2 regions of the Mesorhizobium sp. WSM4813 genome follow, and region 2 is predicted to be linked to the other one. Evidence: predicted binding sites of a transcription regulator. Region 2 holds the regulator's gene; the other holds the start of a gene.
What was found. The regulator LexA, encoded in region 2, represses DNA repair genes until DNA is damaged. The targets are predictions, from matches to a motif close to TGTTCNNNNTGTGTTCNG.

Region 1 (7,513 bases), on a different contig from region 2:
TCGATGCTCAGCCGCTCCGCCTCGCGCTGCACCGGCGACGGCGTCAGTTCCAGCCCGCGGCGTCCGGCGGCGCGCGGCGGCTGGGTATAGACGGCTTCTATCTCATGTCCGGCGTCCGCGATCGCCCGCAGCGTCGGCACGGAGAATTCAGGCGTACCCATGAAGATGACGCGCAGGGGCATTTTTTCCTTGATCCTGGCCTCTGCCTGCCCCGTCAAGTCGGCTCAGGCACGCGCTTCAAGCCCGTCGAAGTCTCTGATATTGCGGGTCGGCGACCGAAGTCGCGTTTCCTTTCGGCTTCGATCTCGTCCATGATCTTGGCGAATTCGTCGCCAATTGCGTTTTCAGCAGCGAAAGTCGCGCGAATAGCGTCCCATGCCGAAAGACCCGGCTCCAGCCTGGCTTGCCTTTCGGCGACCATGGCTTTGCGCAGAAGCGCGATCGCCTTGCCCGACAGGCTCTGGCCGCTCTTTCGCGCCGCCTGCTCGATTTCCCGCTTCAAGGATTCGGGAATATTTCTGACCAGCAAGTCGCTCATCGGCGTCTCCATCTTGTCAATGACATCATAGCGAGAGGCCTTACTCAAGCGGAAGGCGATCCTTCGCGCCCCTCTCTGCCCTGCCGGGCATCTCCCCACTTGGGGGAGATTGGCAGCTTCACCGTCCTGCCTTTCTTTCAATTTCGGAGATTGGTGAAATCGGAGATGACGGCCGATCTCCCCCCGTGTGGGGGAGATGTCCAGCAGGACAGAGGGGGGCGCTGTCCCGCCCAACGTCTCGCAAGGTTCAGCATCAAACTACTCGAACAATGCCCTATCCCACCAACTTGCCCGGCGCCTTGCTGCCCGGCGTCTTCTCCCTGGCGAGCTTCTTGAACTTCTTCACCACCATGTCGCGCTTCAGCTTCGAGATGTGGTCGATGAAAAGAACGCCGTTGAGATGGTCGATCTCATGCTGCAGGCAGGTCGCCATCAGCCCTTCGGCCTCGATCTCCTGAAGTTTGCCGTCGCGATCGAGATATTTCACCCGCACGGCGGCGGGGCGCTCGACCTCGGCATAGTAATCGGGGATCGACAGGCAACCCTCCTCGTAGACCGAGCGCTGATCGGCGCTCTCAAGGATCTCGGGATTGATGAAGACATGCGGCGCCGGCGTCTCGTCTTCCTTGGCGAGGTCGATCACCAGCATGCGCAGCGGGTCGCCGACCTGGATCGCCGCCAGACCGATGCCCGGCGCATCATACATGGTCTCCAGCATGTCGTCGGCCAGTTTGCGCAAAGCGCCGTCGACGCGCTCGACCGGTTTTGAAACCTGGCGCAGGACGGGATCGGGAAGGATGATGAGCGGCTTGATCGACATGGCGTCTCACCTAAGACCTCGCACGAAAAGCGTCAACCGGGGCATTCGAAGCGCGTTCACGTTTTGATCTGTGCCGTCAGGCCGAATCATCTATGCTGTCCCATATGAACGACTTGACCACCATCCTGTCCGAACCGATCGCCCGGCTCGGCGCCACCACGATCACGCTCGGCCACGCACTGGCACTCGGCGCGGCCCTGTTTCTGGGCCTGTTCGTGGCACTCATCGTCGCGCTCTGGCGCTCGGCCAAGGCGCGTACGGTGGCGGCTGCGGAGGCCGCCGACCACGCCCGTGACGCCGAGGCGCGGATGGCCGGCATCTTGCAAAGCCAGGCCGAGATGCAGGGCCGCATGGGCGCAATCGCCGAAGTGTTCGGGGCGCGGCAGGCGGAACTCACACAGTCGATCGGCCAGCGTCTCGACGCGATGACCGGCCGTCTCGGCCAGACCATGACCGAGCAGACGAAATCGACGCATGAGAGCCTCGCCAAACTGCAGGAGCGGCTGGCGGTCATCGATACCGCGCAAGGCAACATTCAGTCGCTCGCCAGCCAGGTCGTGCAACTTCAGGCAATCCTCTCCAACAAACAGACGCGCGGCGCCTTCGGCCAGTCGCGCATGGAGGCGATCGTCGCCGATGGCCTGCCGCACGGCGCTTATGAATTCCAGGCGACTTTGTCGAATGGCAGCCGCCCCGACTGCCTGGTGAAGATGCCGAACGGCGCGCCCGCACTTGCCATCGACGCTAAGTTTCCGCTGGAAGCCTGGAACGCCATCCGTGCCGCCGAAGGCGCCGATTTGCAGAAGGTCGCCGCACAAGCGTTTCGGCGCGATATCGAGGTGCATGTCCGCGATATTTCCGAAAAATACCTGATCCAGGGCGAGACGCAGGACACCGCCTTCATGTTCGTGCCGTCGGAATCGGTGTTTGCCGAGATCCACGAGAATTTCGAAGGGATTGTCCACAAGGCGCACCGCGCCCGCATCGTCATCGTCTCGCCGTCGCTGCTGATGCTGTCGATACAGGTCATCCAGGCGATTCTCAAGGACGCCCGCATGCGCGAGCAGGCGCATCTGATCCAGGGCGAAGTCATCCGGCTGATGGAGGATGTCTCGCGCCTCGACGAGCGGGTGCGCAAGCTGCAGAGCCATTTCGGCCAGTCGGCCAAGGATATCGACGATATTCTCGTCTCGACGTCGAAGGTGACCAAGCGCGGCCAGAAGATCGAGGCGCTGGAGTTCGGCGCGCAGCCGACGGAGGAAGACGCCGGATCTGCCGGGACGACACATGGGACCGGCGCGAGGACCGAAGCAGGCGCACGCGTCGCCGACTCCAAGACCGGACAGCTGAGGCTAAGGGTGGTCGAAGGCGACGACTGAGAGGCTACTGCTCCTCCACGATCGTCGTGCCTTCGAATTCCGGCAGCCAGTGCAGCGCCGAGCGGTGCCAGATCTGTTTTCTCGGGATCAGTTGTTCGCGCTGCCGCGCCGTACCGACCCTGATGCCGTAGACTTTCGGCCCGTCGCCGACCGACGTGGCATAGAGATGCGAACCGCACTCGCCGCAAAAAGCCTGGGCGCGCCTGGCGCCGCTCGGTGCGGTCTTGATGTAGATCTTCGGCGTGCCCTTGGTGATCCGGTAGTGGTCCTCCGGCGCCGGCACGGTCACGCGGAAGGCCGTGCCCGTCAGTTGCTGGCAATCGGTGCAGTGGCAGATAGTGGTCTTTTCCGGATCGACTTCCGCCTCATAGGTGATGGCGCCGCAATGGCACTCGCCGTGGATCTTCATCTTCATTCCTCCCAAAATCCGTTCGGCAATGCTTGAGCGAGGTGCGCCCGTTTGGATAGATAGTATGGTGCGCGAGCGCCGCGTAGATCACTTTTCGGAACCGCCATACGCCGCCATGGTGTGCTGCCTCGTTCTATGCGCTGTGAGCCTATCGATCCATGCGCCGAAGCTCCACACGCAGCACAACGCACGAGCCGTCCAGTCGTTCAAAGCGATAGGCCAAAGCCCTAGAGAGTCGGACGGTGGCTTTGAGCGTTCCTTCTCCAAGCGTGAGAACAGTCCGCAGTTGGCCGGACGCCGAAGGATACGCTTCGCGGGACACTTTCCTTTCCGACGCGCTCTCCGGCCGCAGAAGTCTCAAGCTTGCCGGAGGTGAACTTCTGACCCCCTGAGCCGTTATCGCGGAGCGCATCCGGGCCACACCGACTTCGCCACATCCCCCTCACTGATTCACTGCCCGTCTAGCGCCAGAATGCGAAATCCGCTGTGAGGGTGGGGCTTAGCAACAACCGATCAAGGTCGGTCCGTCGTCGCGGGGGCTGACGTGTTTCATCGAGCCAAGACTGACGCTAGGTACCGTGCCGGGAATGAGCTATAATTCAGATACCAATGACTGCCGGGCGCTTGCACAATGGCTGGACTGGGTGAACAGATTGCGCGTCAGCAGCGCACCATGGGACCGCTCCTGGTGGCGGCAGTGGTCATCGGCCTTATAGGTCTGCCCATCGCAGCCTGGCTCGACCTCCGAGACTTATCGGAACGGATGCTGCGCACGCAAGCCAGAGAAATCAGCCGGATCATCGACGAAATGCGCGGATTCTACGGCAGCGAAGTCGTGGGACGCGTCCTGCAAGCAGACGACGCCGTGACCGCGACGCACAACTACCGGGACGTGCCAGGCGCGATCCCTATTCCAGCAACCCTCTCGATCGAACTCGGCAAGCGCATCAGCGCTCACGACGGGTCCGTCAAATATCGGTTCGTCTCGGATCTACCTTTCAAAGGTCGCGACCCCCATCAGCTCGATGCATTCGAGCGGAATGCAATCTTTGCTTTGCGCGCCAACCCGAGGGAGCCGATCATCGAAGTCTCGGGTTCGCTGTTTGACCGGCACGTCCGCGCGGCGGCCCCGGTTGTAATGGGACAAGTCTGCGTGACCTGCCATAACTCACACCCGGACAGCCCCAAGACGGACTGGAAGGTAGGGGATGTCCGAGGGATCCAGGAGATATCAGTCAATCAGCCCATCGCTGCGAACGTCCTCGCTTTCAAATATCTGCTCCTATATTTCGGCTTCGCGGCGGCGGCGGGCCTGACGTTCATTCTCCTGCAGCGTCGGCAGTCCGCCTTGGTTCAGGGCATCAATAAAGAGCTTTCCGAGGCAAACGACTTCCTGGCCGCGATTTCATTGAAGATCGCCAAATACCTTTCGCCTCAAATTTACAAAAGCATCTTCAGCGGCCAGAAGGACGTCACCATCGCGACCGAGCGCAAGAAGCTCACGATCTTTTTCTCCGACGTCAAGGATTTCACCGCGATCGTGGAACGGCTCCAGCCCGAGGACTTGACACTTCTCCTCAACGAGTACTTCACCGAGATGTCGACGATCGCGCTCAAACACGGCGGCACCATCGACAAGTTCATCGGCGACGCGCTTCTTGTGTTCTTCGGCGACCCCGAGACGCAAGGCGTCGAGGAAGACGCGAGAGCCTGCTTGCGCATGGCTGTCGACATGCAGCGTCGGCTGGAGCAGTTGAATAGGGTGTGGCATGACCGCGGCGTTGAACGGCCCTTCCGAGTTCGCATGGGCATCAACACGGGCTATTGCAATGTTGGGAACTTCGGTTCCGATGATCGGATGGACTACACGATCATCGGAGCCGAAGCGAACTTGGCGGCCCGTCTGCAGTCGATCGCCGAGCCCGGCGGCATCTGCCTCAGCTATGAGACTTACGCGCTCGTCCGCGACCTTGTCCGGGCGCGTCCGTTAGCACCGATTGCCATGAAGGGGATCAGCCGGGAGGTTGTCCCCTACGAAGTCGAGGGCCTCCTGGGTGAACTGGCCCAGCGCCCTCAGGTCATCAGCGAGCACGCGACCGGCCTCGACTTGTTCCTCGACGTTGAGGCAATCGACGAGAACGGGGTCGAGCGGGCGAAGAAACGACTTTCGGAGGCACTTCTGGCCTTAACCATCCGAAGCAAGCCCGCCGCTTTTTAGGTTTTAAACGTCTGACCGCATTTGAGACTTCAACGAAGTGATCTCCATGCCGTGTGGATAACGGTCCACACTGCCTAGTCGACGATCTCTTCCGTCCAGACCTTGAAACCGGCCAGCGTGCCCGGCCCGAAAATATGGGTCAGCGGCACATCGGCAGCGTCGCGGCCGGAGGCGATCAGGATACGGCCGATGCGCGGCGCATTGTTGCGCGGATCGAAGGCATGCCAGCGGCCGCCGAGATAGACCTCCATCCAGGCGGCAAAATCCATGTCCGACCACGGTTTCGGCAGGCCGATGTCACTGATGTAGCCGGTGCAGTAGCGCGTTGGGATGTTCAAGGCGCGGCAGAAGGCGACGGCGAGATGGGCGAAGTCGCGGCAGACGCCGCTTTGCTCACGATAGGCCTCGGCCGCGGTGCGCGTCGGCCGCGCATTGCCGTAATTGAAGATGATGTGGTTGTGGACGAAATCGCAGACCGCCTGCACGCGTGGAATGCCGAGCGGTGTGTGGCCGAACAGCCGCCACGCCTCGCTCGCCAGCACGTCGCTCTCGCAATAGCGGCTTGGCAGCAGGAACAGCAGCGTGTCGGACGGCAGGTCGCGCACCTCGTGCTGCCACGCCATCAGATCGCCCATCTCGAAAGTGCCGGTATCGCGGATCACCGCGTCCGTGCCGAAGGTGAAGCGCCCGGGCGGGGCGACAAGACGGTTGCACCAATTGCCGAAACTGTCGCGGTAGCTCTCGATCGGCACCGGTGGGTTCGAGGTCAGAAAATCCGGCCGCTCGAGATCGGACGCGCGGGAATAGTGAACGTTGAGCATCGCGATCAGCGGCGTTTCCTGCGGAAAATCGAAGCTCATCTCGCAGCCGATATGGATTCGCATTGTCCGTCCTGACCGGCCTGCCGGATCGCCACCCGGCGAACGCACGGGCTGCTGCAGTGCAAAAAGATCATCGCACGGACCAACGCGGTTTACGAGCGAATTAGAAACCGGTCGACGGCCGCCGGCTGGCGCCAGATTATGGCTCTTGCGGTCGCGCGTTTCTCTTGGTTCATTTCGCTCGCCACAACCGGAGGAAACGAATCATGGCTAAAGGTGCGATGAAGGCGGGTAAAGAAGCCCGCAAGCCGAAGAAGGACGCGAAGAAACCCGCCGCTGCCCCGACCCTGAAAGCGCCGCCCGTCAAGGCGACCAAACTCAAGGACAGGTAAGCCTGGGCGTTTCGACGCGAGGTCATGACCGGCGGCATTTCAGGGCCAATCGACATTCAGCGGTTGGTGCTGAAATGCCGCCGGCGCTGCTGTTGATTGGGCACCCGCAATTTCTATATCGATGCAGCGAAGACGACTTCGCGCTTTTCCGAAAGACCGGGACGACCCGCAATCCAATGGAGCGTTCCGATGTCGTGGATTCTTCTCTTCTTCGCTGGCCTGTTCGAGATCGGCTGGGCGATCGGCCTCAAATACACTGATGGCTTTTCGAAGCCGCTGCCGACGGTCCTGACGGTTGTCTCGATGGTCGTCAGTCTCGCCTTACTCGGACTGGCGCTGAAGACGCTGCCGGTCGGCACGGCCTATGCGGTGTGGACCGGCATCGGCACCGTCGGCACGGCGCTGCTTGGTATCTGGCTGCTCGGCGAGCCTGCGACCGCGATCAGGCTGGGCTGCATCGCACTCATCGTCTGCGGCATCATGGGATTGAAACTCGCGGCCTAAAAGCGCGTAGCGTCTGAAGGATTCACGCGACGCGCTTTAAGTTCTTGTTTTTATGCATGTCGTCGTCCCAAAACCGCTGCGCACTTTTGGGCGACATGCATTAGTTTTGCTGCAAGGCCGCAGCACAAACGCCTTCAGGGCCGCTGCAAGGCGGCCCTGAATTTGATTCGTGAGTCGCGCTGTAGGAGCGCTAGCGAGCGGAAAAGCCCGGAGGCGTCCTGCCGGTGCGCTGCTTGCGCGCCGCATAGCGCGCGTCGCGCTTGGCCTTGCGCTCGGCCTCGTCGGCAAGCAGACGAGCGATGCGCTCGTTCTCTTCGGCTTCCCGGATCTTCGCTTCCGCCTGCGCCGCTTCTTCCGCCGCAATACGCGCTGCTTCGGCAGCAGCTTCGCGCTCGGCCTTCTCGGCCGCTTCGCGCGCCAGCTTTTCCTGCT
Region 2 (7,513 bases):
CCGGAGTTCGCGCGTTTGCGCCCGCAATTGGATTTGCGTGCCAAATTGGGCCAGGACCTAATGTTGCACTGCGAAAGCCACCTTTCAATGCCAATCTTCTTGGGCCAGTTTGCTAATCGATTTGATCGGCGACGCGCGCCAGGCTTTCCTAGCGGCGAAGGCAAGCGAGCGTTAATCGCTATTTTTCCTCGCCAGGACCAACTCGGATTTTGTCTTCGATCCTTATCTTGCTCTCGTAAGGCCCTAGGACCGTGAGCACATCAAACACCCCGGGCGAGGTGAGTTTGCCAGTTAGCGCAACTCGCAGTGGCTGAGCGATATCGCCGAGCTTCATGTTGTATTGAGAGGCAACCTCCCGAATCGCGTTTTCGGTGTTTGCCGCGGTCCATTCACCAGAAACGTTAAGCAGCGCTGTATTCGCGCTTCGCAGGATTTCTTTCGTGTGAGGGGCAGCCAATAGGGCAGCCGCCTTGGCATCAGCCGGCTCAATTGGCCCCTTCGTTACCAGATAACTAGCGTTATTTGCCAATTCCCTCAACGTACGAGCTCGTGCCTTTAAACCTGGCATAGCCGCCAAAAGCAGTTCCTTTTGCTCGTCAGTGATTTCAAGATTGGAGAGGGCAGTATCTTCCATATAGGGCACGGTATTAAGCAAGGCATTCAACAATTCGGCGTCGTTCATGCGGCGCATATGCACGCCGTTCAGCGCCTCGAGCTTGGCGAAGTCGAAGCGGGCGGCTCCCTTGTTGACATCGCCGATGTCGAACCAGGCAATCATGTCGGCGATCGACATGACCTCGTCGTCGCCGTGGCTCCAGCCGAGCCGCGCCAGGTAGTTGAGCAGTGCCTCGGGCAGGTAGCCCATGGCACGATAGGCTTCGACGCCGAGCGCGCCGTGCCGCTTCGACAGCTTGGCGCCGTCGGCGCCATGGATCAGCGGGATATGCGACATCGACGGCACATCCCAGCCCATGGCTCGATAGATCACCATCTGCCGGGCGGCATTGGTCAGATGATCGTCGCCGCGGATGATGTGGGTGATGCCCATGTCGTGGTCGTCGACGACGACGGCATGCATATAGGTCGGATTGCCGTCCGAGCGCAGGATGATGAAATCGTCGAGATCCTTGTTGGGGAAGCGGACTTCGCCCTGCACGAGATCATGCACCACCGTCTCGCCGTCGGCCGGCGCCTTGATGCGGATTGCGCCCTTGGCGCCGGCCGGCGCCTCCGACGGGTCGCGGTCGCGCCAGCGGCCGTCATAGCGGGGAGGCAGCCCCTTGGCGCGCGCGCTTTCGCGCATCGTCTCCAGCTCGGCCGGCGTCGCATAGCAGTGATAGGCCTTGCCGAGCCGCACCAACTCCTCGGCGACGGCGCGGTGGCGCGGCGCGCGCTCGAACTGCGATACCGGCTCGCCGTCCCAGGTGAGGCCGAGCCAGGAGAGCCCGTCGAGGATGGCGGCGGTTGCCGCATCGGTCGAACGCTCACGATCTGTGTCCTCGATGCGCAGCAGCATCGTGCCGCCAGTGTGTTTCGCATACAGCCAGTTGAACAGCGCCGTGCGCGCTCCGCCAATATGCAGGAAGCCGGTGGGCGAGGGGGCAAAACGGGTGACGACCTTGTCGGACATGGAACTCTCAGGCAAGCGCAGGAAACGGATGTGATTGCGCGGACTTTCGCGCGTCGCGCGTTCATGTAGCATAGGAGGTCAAGGGCGCAAGGGGCAGACCCGATGGCTGGACCAGGCCGCGGCATGGACGAGAGCGAGGGCGCGATCACAAGCGTCAGCGAACGATCGCTGTTTGCCGACGTTCCCCACGCCGAGCCGCTACCCGTTTCGCTGCCTGCGTCGCAGCCGGCCATTCAGCCTCCTTCGCCGGACCGCGCCGCGCCAACACCGGCTCCCACACCCGGGCCTGTCATTCGTTTCCGCCGGCAGCTCAGCCGTCTTTCACCATCCGGTATCCGCAACAGCGTGGCCTCGGCAGCCGGCTTGGAACTAGACCGCGGCGTCGCCTTCCTGCTGGTGCCGGTTTTTCTGGCATGCGGGGTGATCGTTTATTTTTCGCTTGCCGTCGAACCGGACTTTCCGCAGCCCATTGCCGTCGTGGTTCTCACGGCATTGTGTGCGACGGTGACGCGCTCATGGCGCAAAACGCATTTGTGCTTCATGGCAGCGTTGCTGTGCGCACTCGGTGTTCTCGCCGCCAAGGTTGAAACCTGGCGCGTGGGAACGCAGATGCTCGGTTCGGAAATCCAGACCCAGCTCACCGGCCGTGTCGTTAGGCTCGACCAGATGGCGAACGGCCGGATCAGGCTGACCATCGACGTGATGTCAACCGCCCGGCCGACACTGCGTTATGCACCGGGACGTGCCAGGGTTTCAGCACGTAAAATTCCTGCTGAGATGACCGCAGGCTCGGTGGCAACCGGCGGGCCCGGTTAGGCCGGACAGTTATGACTTCTCCTTTTACAGCTATTTCGCCGGTATCGGTGCCAGTGGCTTTTTCCTCGGCAACCCGAAGATCGTTGTTTCCGAAGATGCACCGTTCGCCGCGCGCCTTTCTTCCTCGATCGAAAAGGCGCGCGAAACCATTGCCGACCATATCAGGGACAGCATTGGTGGCGCCGAGGGGGAGATTGCCGCCGCGCTGATCGTCGGCGTGCGTGCCGGCATTCCCGAAGAGATAAACGAATCGATGCGGCGCACCGGCATCTACCACATCATCTCGATTTCCGGCCTGCACATGGCGCTTGTCGCCGGCACCATCATGGGATTGCTGCGCGGCGCCTTTGCGCTGTTTCCGGATTTTTCGTCGCGTCGGCCGGTCAAAAAATATGCGGCTGCCGCCGCACTCGTTTCCATCGCTGCCTATCTCATTTTTTCCGGCATCGTGGTCGCGGCCGAACGCAGCTCATCATGCTGGCGGTAATGCTTGTCGCCGTGCTGTTCGATCGGGCGGCGCTCACCATGCGCAATCTGGCGATTTCTGCCATCGCCGTCATCGTCGTGTCGCCGCACGAGGTGGTCGGCCCAAGCTTCCAGATGTCCTTCGCCGCGACCGCTGCTCTCGTGGGCGCCTATGCCGGCTGGTCCGACTACCGTGCCGACAAGGCCACGGCGCCGCCACAGCGACGGTCACCGGTCGTTTTCGTCACGCGGAAACTCGCCGCTGGGACAGGTACCATCGCAATGACCTGTATCATTGCCGGCAGCGCCACCGCGCTCTTCGCCATCTGGCACTTCCAGCGCGTCTCGCCGCTCAGCTTGTTCGCCAATCTGGCCGTCATGCCGATCGTCACGGTCGTCATGTTCCTGGCCGTCGTCAGCGCCTTGGCATTGCCTTTCGGCTTCGATGGCCCTTTCCTCTACATGATGGGCAAGGGATTGACGGCCATGATTGCAATATCGGGATGGATCTCCGTGCGGTCGCCGGTCGATGCAGTCGGGCTGATCTCGTTGCAGTCGGTTCTGCTGGTGACGGTCGCCCTGGTCATCGCCACGATGGCAACGACATGGTTGCGCCTTGCCGCTCTTCCCTTTGCGCTCGCCGGCTTGCTGACGATTTCCGAGACGCGCACCCCCGACGTGCTGATCTCGGAGGATGCGCATCTGGTTGCGCTACCGATCGGCGGCGGCGAACTTGCCGTCAACCGGGTGCGTTCGAACGAATTCACCACCGACAACTGGAAACATGCGCTGGTTTCAGCGATCATTGTCGAGCCCGAGACATTCGAAAAAGGAGACGTACGGTTGGACATCGCCGACCCGGCCGACCTGCCGCCGGGAGCGCCCTTTTACTGCACTGCCGGCCTGTGCCTCGCCCGGCATCCGTCCGGCGCGATCATCGCGCTCGCCGACAACCGTAAAACCGCGCGGCCAGCCTGTGCCTTTGCGGATCTGATCGTCATCGACGATGCCACAGCCTATTATAATCCCTGCCGCAATCCGCTGGTTCTCGTCGTCACCAAACGGCAGCTCGCTCGCATGGGCAGTGCCGCCGTCTTCTTCGATCCGCTATCGGCGACGACGCGCGCAGAAATCCGTTTTGCCGTCAGACAGCCCTATAGGCCCTGGCATGAGCATCGGAGATTTTCGCGCGAGGCGAGGGGCCTGCCGCCATACCGCAGGGCCGAGAAACCCAAAAAGCCTGCCGTTCAGTAACGCCGGATTAGTCCGACGAGCTTGCCTTGCACCTTGACCCGGTCCGGCCCGAAGATACGCGTCTCGTAGGCCGGATTGGCGGCTTCAAGTGCGATCGAGGCGCCCTTGCGGCGGAACCGCTTCAGCGTCGCTTCCTCCTCGTCGACCAAGGCGACGATGATCTCGCCAGGCTGGGCGGTGTCGGCGTTGCGAATGATGACCGTGTCGCCGTCGAAAATACCGGCCTCGATCATCGAATCACCCTTGACCTCCAGCGCGTAGTGCGTGCCGCCGGTGATCATGTCCGGTGGTACCGAGATCGAATGCGTCTGGTGCTGGATGGCGTCGATCGGCACACCGGCAGCGATGCGGCCCATCACTGGAATGGAGACGGTGGCAACGCCGTCGTCATCATTGCCGGCCGCAGGCATGCGTGAAGGCGCCGGCTTGATCTGTCGCCCGAGGCTGCCCTGCCCAAGGCTGCCCTGAATGACGCTCGGTGAGAATTTGCGCGCCGCATTGAGGCCGGGCGCGATCGAATCGGGCAGACGCAGCACCTCCAGCGCGCGGGCGCGGTTGGGCAGGCGGCGAATGAAACCGCGCTCCTCCAGCGCCGTGATCAGCCGATGGATCCCCGACTTCGAGGCGAGGTCGAGCGCTTCCTTCATCTCGTCGAACGAGGGCGGAATGCCGCTTTCCTTCAGCCGCTCGTGGATGAACATCAGCAGTTCATGTTGTTTGCGTGTCAGCATCGCGACCCCCAACAGAATCAGAAAAACAAACCCAGAACAAACACTATCTGTTCCATTTGTGTTCCGCAACCGTTTAAAGTTTAATGAATGTGTTGACGTTTTGTTCAGCGTAGCATCAGCACGCTGCAGGCGACGCCCGTTGTGGCAGGGGGAGCGAATGGCTCGCGTACGATCAGCCCGTTGGCGTCGGCCAGCATTTTGAGCATCGAGGAATCCTGGATGCCGAACGGGGTCGCCAGCAGCGTGCCGGATTCTTCGCTCACCACGGCGCGTACATAGTCCTGCCTGAGATCGTTGGCCGGCATGGCAGCGCCGAGCCGCGCCTGACGCATGTCCTGCCGGAAGGCGCGGCCGCCGAGCCGCGCAAGCAGCGGCTTCAGAAAGAGCTGTGTGCAGACTAGGCTCGCCACCGGATTGCCAGGCAGGCCGATGCAGCGGATGTCACCCAGCCGCCCGAACATCAGCGGCTTGCCGGGCCGCATGGCGATTTTCCAGAAATCGAGCGTCATGCCTTCACCGGTCAGCACGTCATGGACCAGGTCATGGTCGCCGACAGAGGCGCCGCCCAGCGTGACAATGACGTCGGCGCCTGCGTCGACTGCTTGCTTCACCAGCGTGGCGATCGCCTCCTTGCGGTCGGGGGCGATGCCGAGATCGAGTGCGCTGGTACCGACCGAGCGGGCCGCGGCGGCGACGCCATAGGCATTGGACGATATGATCTGGTCGGGGCCAAGGTCGCTGCCCGGCGGCAGCAATTCATCGCCGGTGGCGATGATGGCGACCAGCGGCCGTTTCACCACGCTGACCTGCGGGTGGTTGGCCGACGCCGCCAGCGACAATGCCGCCGGATCAAGCAGGCGGCCTTTCTCCAGCAGCACGTCGCCCTTCGAGAAATCGAGCCCGAGGCGGCGGATGTTGCGGCCTTCAACCGTCGACGCGGTCACTTCGATGCTGCCGCCGCCGAGATCGCGGACATTCTCCTGGATGACAATGGTGTCAGCGCCTGCAGGAAGCGGCGCGCCGGTGAAGATGCGCACGGCCTGCGCCGGGCCGACTGTTCCGGCAAAGCCGCGTCCGGCCGGCGCCATGCCGATCACCGAAAGCCTTGCGGGCACGGACGCGACATCCTCGGCCCGCGCGGCAAATCCGTCCATGGCGGACGCGTTGAACGGCGGCTGGGTGCGAAGTGCTATGAGCGGCTCCGCCAGCACGCGGTCGGCGGCGTCCATCAGGGCGACGCTTTCAGCTTGCGAGGGCGCAGCATCTTCAAGCAGGCGCTCGAGCGCCTCGGCGACCGGAAGCAGCGCCATTATCGGCCTGCCTCTTGGGCGCCTACCTTGTAGTCGCCGGATTTGCCGCCGGTCTTTTCCACCAGCCTGATGCCGGAGATCACCATGGCGCGATCGACCGCCTTGGCCATATCGTAGATGGTGAGGCAAGCGACCGAGACGGCGGTCAGCGCCTCCATCTCGACGCCGGTCTTGCCGGTGACGCGGGCCAGCGCCGTGACCTTCAGGCCGGGCAGCGTCGCGTCCGGTTCGATGTCAACGGATATCTTGGTCAACAGCAGCGGATGGCAGAGCGGGATCAGCTCATGCGTCCTCTTGGCCGCCATGATGCCGGCGATGCGCGCCGTGCCAAGCACGTCGCCCTTCTTGGCATCGCCGTCGAGGATCATTTTGAGTGTCTCTGGCAGCATCGAGACAAGACCCTCGGCGATCGCCGTGCGGGCCGTCTCCGCCTTGTCGCCGACATCGACCATATTGGCTTCGCCTTTCGCGCCAAGATGGGTGAGGGCGGGCGTCATCGTCAGGTCACCTTAGAGCGACGTGCGTCCGTCTGGACGCGCAAAGTGCGCTCCAATGCTTTGAACCTATGCATCGTGCTCTCCGAAAATCGATTCCGATTTTCGGGCCGATGCATCGGCGGGCGCCTTGCCCGTCAAAAGCAGGCGCGTCGCAGTGGCCACGTCCTGTTGCCGCATCAGGCTCTCGCCGACGAGGAACGAACTGATGTCGCTCCGTTCCAGCCTGCGGCAATCTTCGTGCGAGAAAATACCGCTCTCGCTGACCAGCAGGCGGTCGGCCGGCACCATCGTCGCCAGCCGCTCCGAGGTCTCGATGCTGGTTTCGAACGTCCGGAGGTTGCGGTTGTTGATGCCGATCAGCCGTGATGAGAGTTTCAGCGCCCGTTCCGTCTCGGCCTCGTCATGCACCTCGACCAGCGCGTCCATGCCGAGCTCGAAAGCCGTCGTTTCGAGTTCCGTGGCCACGGCGTCATCGACGCTCGCCATGATGATCAGGATGGCGTCCGCGCCCCACGCGCGGGCTTCGAACACCTGATAGGGATCGAACAGAAAATCCTTGCGCAACGCGGGCAATGTCACGGCGTTGCGCGCATCGGTGAGGAATTCAGGCGCACCCTGGAAGGACGGTGCGTCGGTCAGCACCGAAAGGCAGGCGGCGCCACCTTTCGCATAGGCCATGGCCAGTGCTGGCGGATCGAAATCGGCTCGGATCAGGCCCTTGGACGGGCTCGCCTTCTTGATCTCGGCGATCAGCGCGAAATTCCCGGATCCGCGCTTGGCTTCAATGGTCGAGAGAAAGCCGCGCGCTGC

Region 1: the regulator LexA is predicted to act here: its motif matches at 1,412-1,429, upstream of AC0L25_RS04535 (DNA recombination protein RmuC).

What each region holds. Positions count from the first base shown of each region.
Region 1 covers NZ_JBVVQU010000005.1:137,548-145,060, forward strand. The annotation lists gene fmt (methionyl-tRNA formyltransferase) at 1-182, opposite strand, end outside; gene AC0L25_RS04525 (plasmid stabilization protein) at 215-538, opposite strand; gene def (peptide deformylase) at 813-1,358, opposite strand; gene AC0L25_RS04535 (DNA recombination protein RmuC) at 1,463-2,737, shown strand; gene AC0L25_RS04540 (GFA family protein) at 2,742-3,146, opposite strand; gene AC0L25_RS04545 (adenylate/guanylate cyclase domain-containing protein) at 3,778-5,364, shown strand; gene AC0L25_RS04550 (transglutaminase-like domain-containing protein) at 5,439-6,248, opposite strand; gene AC0L25_RS04555 (hypothetical protein) at 6,452-6,577, shown strand; gene sugE (quaternary ammonium compound efflux SMR transporter SugE) at 6,767-7,081, shown strand; gene AC0L25_RS04565 (DUF6481 family protein) at 7,272-7,513, opposite strand, start outside.
Region 2 covers NZ_JBVVQU010000039.1:8,411-15,923, reverse strand. The annotation lists gene gltX (glutamate--tRNA ligase) at 179-1,630, opposite strand; partial or broken gene AC0L25_RS21550 (ComEC/Rec2 family competence protein) at 1,733-4,165, shown strand; gene lexA (transcriptional repressor LexA) at 4,159-4,896, opposite strand; gene AC0L25_RS21540 (molybdopterin molybdotransferase MoeA) at 5,001-6,206, opposite strand; gene moaC (cyclic pyranopterin monophosphate synthase MoaC) at 6,206-6,703, opposite strand; gene trpC (indole-3-glycerol phosphate synthase TrpC) at 6,770-7,513, opposite strand, start outside.